Ammoniphilus sp. CFH 90114: one gene and its partner. The protein of the gene in region 1 binds, or shares a complex with, the protein of each later gene. Links are inferred from orthologs where the notes say so. Each region holds a gene or a part of one and is shown on either strand. Other genes may lie near its edges. The genes, in order: mfd and uvrA.

Region 1 (4,403 bases):
GCCCTTCATCCGTAACTTTTTGGTCTTGCATTTGCTTTTCTACCTTTTTCTCATCGCCGCCTAGGACCATTAGGTATTGTCCTTTAATCCGGTCAACTAATTCCGTAGCTTCTTTTTCCGCATTGCTAACATCCGGTGCTCGTTCTGCCATGATGATTTCAGAAACATAGCTTTCTATGAAAAGCTTCAAGGATTCAGGAAGTTTCTCATGGATCGCTAAACCAGCTTGTGGATTGATGAACGATTGGATCGCTAGATAGCTCTCGAATTGTTCAGCAGTAATCTTACCGCCTTCATATTCTGCAACAACGGCTTGAGGATCCATCCCTAAGTTTACGTCAACAATTGGAACTGGATTCTCTTCACCATTTGGCTGTTGATTTTGATCGGCTGGAACAGCCTCATCCTTCGCTTGAGCCGCCTCATCCTTCGCTTTGGCGTCTTTATCATCTGCTGTCCCACATGCGGATAACACAGATAACGCTAGGGTAAAGGAAAGCATTAGGGCTCCCCATTTTCTAAGTGGCAACATTATTTAGTTCTCCCTTCACTTTTTTCACCTGTTCGAATTCCGATAGGAATTTCTCTACAAGCTTGATCCCATCTTCGGGAGTCAACCCATTTACTTTAACAGTAACTGATAGGTGTTGTCCAGTTGCTAGGGACATACGTCGATCATACTGGTTAGCGAGAGCAAACAATTTGGTACCGTCGATTTGCAAGTTCTGATCCTGATGCAAATTAATAATAATATTGGTTCCCTTTTGCACTATGCTCGTGATTCTGTGCTTATAGGAATATACACGCAGTCGGGCTACTCGAAGAAGGTTCTCCACTGAAAGCGGAAGATCTCCGAAGCGATCCACCAGTTCTTCTTGTAAATCCTCTACATCCTCCATCTCGAATACAGCAGCAAACTTCTTGTACATCGCGATCTTCTGCTTACTATCGTTAATATAGTCGGATGGGATAAACGCATCTAATTGAATATCAATCTCTGGATGAATGGATTCTTCCTCTTTCGGACCACCCTTCAATTCATCAATGGCTTCCTTCAGCATTTGGCTATATAAGTCAAATCCGACGGAGGCAATAAACCCGTGCTGTTCAGCGCCTAGAAGGTTACCAGCTCCACGAATGGCTAAGTCTCGCATGGCAATTCTAAAGCCCGACCCAAGTTCCGTAAATTCTTTAATGGCTTGAAGCCTCTTCTCTGCTACTTCTGTCAGCACCTTATCACGCTGATAGGTAAAGTAAGCATAAGCCATTCGATTCGATCTTCCTACCCTTCCTCTTAACTGATAGAGTTGGGATAGCCCCATACGGTCCGCATTATATACAATCAGCGTATTTACATTAGGAATATCGACACCTGTTTCAATAATCGTTGTACTGACTAAGACATCAGTATGACCCTCAAGGAAATCAAGCATCACTTGCTCTAGCTCCGTCTCTTTCATCTGACCATGTGCGACGGCTACTTTACAATCAGGAACAAGGAACGAAATCTGTTCCGCCATCTGTTCAATTCCTTGAACTTGGTTGAATAGGAAGTAGACCTGACCTCCACGGCCTAATTCTCTTTCAATGGCTTCCCTAACCAGTGCTGCACTATATTCCATCACATACGTTTGAACAGGGAAGCGATTTTCTGGCGGTGTCTCGATGACAGAAAGATCCCTTACCCCTAGCATAGACATATGGAGCGTACGTGGAATTGGGGTAGCTGTCAGCGTAAGGACGTCAACGTTGCTCTTCAATTGCTTTAGCTTTTCCTTATGCGTAACCCCGAAACGCTGCTCTTCATCTACAATAAGAAGTCCTAAGTCTTTAAAGATCACATCTTTAGAGAGTAGACGGTGGGTACCAATAATGATATCCAACCTTCCATCTTTGAGCATTTTCATGGCCTCGTTCTGTTCTTTGCGGGAACGGAATCGGCTAATCACGGCGAGATTCACAGGATAGCCTGAAAATCTCTCTTTGAAGGTCTCAAAGTGTTGTTGCGCAAGAATCGTCGTTGGAACCAACACGGCCACTTGTTTACCTTCCATAACCGCCTTGAAGGCAGCACGAATCGCAACCTCTGTTTTTCCATACCCTACATCTCCGCAGAGTAGGCGATCCATCGGACGAGATCTTTCCATATCCTTCTTAATCTCTTCAATCGCACGAAGCTGATCGGCCGTTTCATCGTAAGGGAACATGGCCTCAAATTCACGCATCTCCGGTGTATCCTTGGTGAAGGCATAGCCTTGACTTGCTTCTCGCTTTGCATAGAGCTTAATGAGATCCGCAGCAATATCCTGAATGGAGGAGCGGACCTTACTTGTAACCTTCTTCCACTCCGTACCACCTAGTTTATAGATCTTCGGTTCTTTATCTTCATCGGCTACATATCGCTGCACCTGATCAATCTGTTCAATGGGAACGTAGAGCTTATCATTACCGGCATATCTTAGGTGCAAATAATCCTTATGAATGCCGTTAATTTCAAGCGTTTCGATGCCGAGATATTTCCCTATACCATGGTTAACATGGACTACGAAGTCGCCCACTTTTAATTCATTGTAGTTCTTTATTCTCTCCGCATTGCTGATATTGGTCTTTGTTTTTCTTGCTTTCCTAGCTTTCTGCGTAAACACTTCCGATTCCGTTACGACGATAAGGTGATGAATCGGAAGCTCGAAGCCGGTTTGCAAATTTCCTACGGTAATGATCGGTCTGTTTCCTAGGGTTTCAATAGGTCCTAAGATGAGATCTGCTTCCATTTCATAATCGTGAAACACTCTTTCTAAACGTCTAGCCCTCTCTTCATCCGCCGTAAGAAACACGACCTGGTGCTGAGACTTGGTCCAACGGTCGAGTTCACCTTTTAGAACATTCATTTGACCATGAAAATCTTGCATAGCCTTACAGTTGAAGTTCACAATGTTCTGCGGTGCCGTCTTGGGTATCTGACGAAGAAATAAACTGAGGTGAATCAATCTATTTCTTTTATTATTAATCAGTTCATCATAGTTAAGAGCAATAGGAATGTTATGAGCAAACTCCCCTTCCGAAACAAGGGTCGTCTTCCACTCAGCCTCTTCCTTTTCGAGTTGGTCGATCGTCTCTTGAATACGTGAGGGCTCATCGAGAACCATAATGGTGTCTTGCGGCATGTAATCTATCAAACTCTGGTATTCAGGATAGAGTAGAGAAATATATTTATAGATCCCTTGAAAGCGATTACCTTGCTTTAATTGCTCAATCTCCCATCCCATCTTCTCCGCTAGCTTTTCCTTGACGGTTGGATCCTTCACCGTTCTTAGCGCTTCACTTAACTTCTGCTCTAATCGCGATGCCGCAGATACTAACACATCTTGGCTACCAAATACTTCACTCATCGGTGGGATGGTAATGGTCTCTAACTTTTCTAAAGATCGTTGACTAGCTGTGTCGAAGGTACGAATAGAATCTACCTCAACATCAAACAATTCGATGCGAAGTGGGTTGTCCAAATATACAGGGAATATATCCATAATTCCCCCACGGATACTCAGTTGACCTTTTGCTTCTACCATGTCTACTCGTTCATATCCAATGGATATTAAACTCTGTATTAAAGATTCCAACTCAATCTCTTGGCCTACCTTTACGGTGACCTGGGACTTCTCCCATACCTCTTGAGATACTAAAATTCTTCTTAAACCAGCAAACGGCACAACTAGAATTCGCTTCTTCTTCTCACTTAATTTATTTAATACCTCAATCCGGCCAGCAAGCGTCTCTGGGCTGGCTATAGCCATCTCGGATACGATAAGCTCATTGGCTGGAAACAACAATACCTGGTCGTCGCCGACCAGTTCTATTAAATCTTCATATATCTTCTGGGCTTGGAACATGTTATGTGTAACAACTAACAAGGGTTTGTCCAGTGACTCAAAGATGGCGCTTAAGAACACCTGTCTAGAAGAACCACTGAGCCCTGCTACTAACTGTTCCTTTAGACCCTGACTAAAGCCTGTAATTATGGTTTGAAAATCTACATTTTCTAAAAATCTTTGAATAATTCCCTTCACGATTAGCCCCCCTCTCCGTTGGGTGGAAAAAATAAACCTTCTTAAAAGTAGAAAATAAGCCTCAGCAAGGTGGGCCGAGGCTATTGTACGTTATTGCAGAGGATAAGCCAACTCGGGGTTCCGTTCAACAGCTTCACTGCAATATTCACAAGTTACGTTCACAACCATATCACCATTATTATAGCTAATTATATGTTGTCGTTCTTCAGGGGTCAAGAAATGCCAGCCTAACTGCATCTCTGTGACATGATCAGACTCAATTGTCCCATGGGTGGATTTGCAATGTGGACATACATATTTTATAGACATGATTATGCCTCCTAAGGGGAGTTTATTCCT
Region 2 (3,795 bases), on another replicon or contig:
GAGGTTTCCCTCGTTGCGATCTTGGATGCGGATAAAGAAGGCTTCTTGCGGGATGAACGTTCCCTCGTTCAGACGATAGGACGTGCGGCGCGGAATGCGGAAGGTCGAGTCATTATGTATGCGGACCGGATGACGCAGTCTATGGAGCGAGCGATTGCCGAGACAGAGCGTCGTCGTAAAATCCAGGAAGCCTATAACGAGAAGCACGGCATCACTCCGCAAACGATCCAAAAGGCGATCCGCAATGTGATTGAAGCCACGAAAGCAGCCGAGACGACAGAGGATTATTTGCCGCAGAAGGAATACAAGAAGCTAACAAAGAAGGAGCGCAAGGCCCTGATCGAGAAGTTCGAAGCCGAGATGAAGGACGCAGCAAGACACTTGCAGTTCGAGCGAGCGGCAGAGCTGCGTGACCTGTTAATTGAGCTGAAAGCGGAAGGATGATTTGGCGATGAGCCTAGAGAATATTGTGATAAAAGGGGCAAGAGCCCATAACTTAAAAAATGTCGATGTTACGATTCCTCGTGACCAACTCGTCGTCTTAACGGGTTTATCTGGTTCAGGGAAGTCTTCCCTTGCCTTTGATACGATTTACGCGGAAGGCCAGCGTCGCTATGTGGAATCTTTATCGGCCTATGCTCGTCAATTCTTAGGTCAAATGGAAAAGCCGGATGTGGATTCGATTGAGGGGTTATCGCCCGCGATCTCTATAGATCAGAAAACAACGAGTCGAAACCCACGTTCCACCGTGGGGACCGTAACCGAAATCTATGACTACCTGCGTCTCTTATTTGCCCGAATTGGGAAAGCGTATTGTCCGAACCATGACATCGAGATCAGTGCACAGACGGTTGAGCAAATGGTAGACCGCATTACGGAGTACCCAGAACGCACGAAAATGCAGATTCTCGCTCCACTGATTGAGGGACGCAAAGGAGAGCATGTAAAGGTCCTAGAAGATATTCGCAAGCAGGGCTTTGTCCGCGTACGGGTGAATGGAGAGATTCGGGATCTTTCCGAAGAGATCAAGCTAGAAAAGAACAAGAAGCATACGATTGAAGTTGTTGTAGACCGAATTGTGATTAAAGAAGGCATTCATTCTCGTGTGGCTGACTCTCTGGAGACCGCATTAAAGCTAGCAGAGGGTAAAGTCATCGTGGATGTGATGGAGCAGGAAGAGCTGTTATTTAGCCAGAACCTAGCTTGTCCTCAATGCGGATTTAGCTTGCCGGAGCTTGAGCCCCGGATGTTCTCGTTTAATAGTCCGTATGGAGCTTGTACCACTTGCGATGGACTTGGGATGAAGATGGAGGTAGATTCGGACTTAGTCATTCCAGACCGGACCAAGTCGATCAACGATGGAGCCTTAGAACCATGGAACAGCTCAACATCCAATTACTACGAACAGTTAATTTCCTCGGTATGCCGTCACTTTGAGATTCCGATGGATGTTCCAGTAGAGGAGCTAAAGAAAGAGCAAGTAGACATTCTGTTGTTTGGGAATAAGACAGAAAAGTTCCGGTTCGTTTATGAAAGTGAATTTGGGACAAAGCGGGATGCGGAGATTTTCTTTGAAGGTGTCGTTCACAATCTTCAGCGACGTTATACGGAATCGACTTCCGATTACGTTCGCGAGATGATTGAGCTCTACATGAGCCAAAAGGCCTGCCCTTCTTGTAAAGGATATCGCCTTCGCCCAGAGGTGCTCTGTGTTCGCATTCATGGAGAGAATATCTCGTTTGTGACTTCAAAATCTGTGATGGAAGCCTATCAGTTTTTTGAGCAGTTGCAGTTAAGTGAAAAGGAACTTGCGATTGCCCGCTTGATCTTGAAAGAGATTCAGTCGCGTTTGTCCTTCCTGCGTGATGTGGGTCTAGAGTACTTGACTCTCAACCGGGCAGCCGGAACGCTCTCAGGCGGGGAAGCGCAACGGATTCGTCTTGCTACCCAGATTGGTTCATCCCTCATGGGCGTTCTGTATATTCTCGACGAGCCGAGTATCGGCTTGCATCAACGTGACAACACCCGATTGATTAAGACGCTGGAACACATGCGAGATTTAGGTAATACGCTTATCGTCGTAGAGCATGATGAAGATACCATGATGGCTTCGGATTATATCATTGACATTGGTCCTGGGGCAGGCGTCCATGGAGGGAAAGTCGTGGCTCAGGGGACACCAGAAGAGATTATGAATGATGACGAGTCTCTGACTGGACAGTATCTTTCCGGTAAGAAGTTTATCGGCATTCCAAGAGAACGACGCAAGCCGAATGGCAAGTGGCTCGAGATCAAAGGGGCAAAGGAGAATAACCTGAAGAATGTCTCCGTGAAAATCCCTCTTGGCCTTTTCACGTGTGTAACAGGCGTTTCTGGTTCCGGTAAAAGTACGCTCGTCAACGAAATTTTGCATAAAGTGTTAGCAAGGGATTTAAACCGAGCAAAGGCCAAGCCGGGTGCTCACCGCAAGATTGAAGGGATCGATCAATTAGATAAGGTCATTGATATTGATCAGTCTCCTATTGGACGAACCCCTCGCTCCAATCCGGCCACTTATACGGGAGTTTTTGATGACATTCGCGATGTCTTCGCTCAAACGAACGAAGCGAAGGTACGCGGCTATAAGAAAGGGCGCTTCAGCTTCAACGTGAAGGGCGGGCGCTGCGAAGCTTGCCGTGGGGATGGAATTATTAAAATTGAAATGCACTTCTTGCCGGATGTTTATGTACCGTGTGAGATCTGTAAAGGGAAAAGATACAATCGTGAAACCCTGGATGTAAAATACAAGGGCAAAAACATCTCGGAAGTGTTGGACATGACAATTGAGGATGCTGTGGAATTCTTCAAAAACATTCCAAAGATCCACCGTAAGCTTGCCACATTACTTGATGTGGGACTAGGCTATATGAGGCTCGGGCAGCCTGCCACGACCTTATCCGGTGGGGAAGCTCAGCGCGTGAAGCTGGCCTCCGAGCTGCATCGAAGAAGTACGGGTCGAACGTTCTATATTTTAGATGAACCGACGACAGGCTTGCATATTCATGACATCGATCGTTTGTTGAAGGTCTTGGCTCGTTTGGTTGAGGCAGGCGAGTCCGTTCTCGTTATCGAGCATAATCTTGATGTGATCAAGACGGCCGATTATCTCATTGATTTGGGTCCAGAAGGTGGGGATAAAGGAGGAACCATCGTTGCGACGGGTACCCCTGAACAAATATGCCAAGTCAAAGAGTCTTACACTGGGCAATATTTAGCTCCGATCCTGGAACGGGACCGCAAGCGCACCGAAGAGCATCTGAAACTGTTGGAAGAAAAAGCTCTAACCCCTTAAAAGCTAGTCCTTTTTTGGACTAGCTTTTCTAATGATGGTAGAATAGGAATATCTTTCATTTGATTCATGCATAAGGTAAGGGGGAGGACATATGAGAAGGACGGTAGTCAAAGACATAGTGAAGCAGTTTGAACTCAGGGTCGTCAGCGGCAAGGAAGGACTGCTGCGAGAGGTCAAAACCAGCGATATTAATCGCCCAGGCCTGAAGCTAACGGGCTATTATACATATGATAATGCGGAACGCATTCAATTGCTCGGAAGAACCGAAATGGGATATATCCAAGGGTTAACGGTGGAAGAGAGAAATGAGCGGTTTCGAAAGATTTGTTCAAAGGAAACCCCTTGTATTTGCGTGGCGCGTGAGTTAGAGATCCCTGAGGAATTAATCGCTGCTTCGGAAGAAACAGGAGTCCCGATTTTGCATTCCACCCTTCCTACGACCAAGCTGTCGAGCAAGCTTACAA

Evidence for each region.
Region 2: the proteins of mfd (region 1) and uvrA are in contact, whole or in part, in a crystal structure (PDB 4DFC), measured with the Escherichia coli proteins. The link is inferred for Ammoniphilus sp. CFH 90114 from one-to-one orthologs.

The regions. Positions count from the first base shown.
Region 1 is NZ_SDLI01000003.1:375,888-380,290, reverse strand. What follows is about bases 319-4,403. They hold mfd (transcription-repair coupling factor), read right to left. Parts: upstream 4,065-4,403; coding sequence 519-4,064; downstream 319-518. Other genes in these bases: EIZ39_RS09530 (anti-sigma-F factor Fin), read right to left, coding at 4,155-4,373; EIZ39_RS09540 (peptidylprolyl isomerase), read right to left, coding at 319-532. In the rest of the region: more of EIZ39_RS09540, read right to left, coding at 1-318. UniProt on the Escherichia coli protein: Couples transcription and DNA repair by recognizing RNA polymerase (RNAP) stalled at DNA lesions. Mediates ATP-dependent release of RNAP and its truncated transcript from the DNA, and recruitment of nucleotide excision repair machinery to the damaged site.
Region 2 is NZ_SDLI01000013.1:54,903-58,697, forward strand. What follows is about bases 55-3,531. They hold uvrA (excinuclease ABC subunit UvrA), read left to right. Parts: upstream 55-451; coding sequence 452-3,331; downstream 3,332-3,531. Other genes in these bases: uvrB (excinuclease ABC subunit UvrB), read left to right, coding at 55-444; hprK (HPr(Ser) kinase/phosphatase), read left to right, coding at 3,423-3,531. In the rest of the region: more of uvrB, read left to right, coding at 1-54; more of hprK, read left to right, coding at 3,532-3,795. UniProt on the Escherichia coli protein: The UvrABC repair system catalyzes the recognition and processing of DNA lesions. UvrA is an ATPase and a DNA-binding protein. A damage recognition complex composed of 2 UvrA and 2 UvrB subunits scans DNA for abnormalities.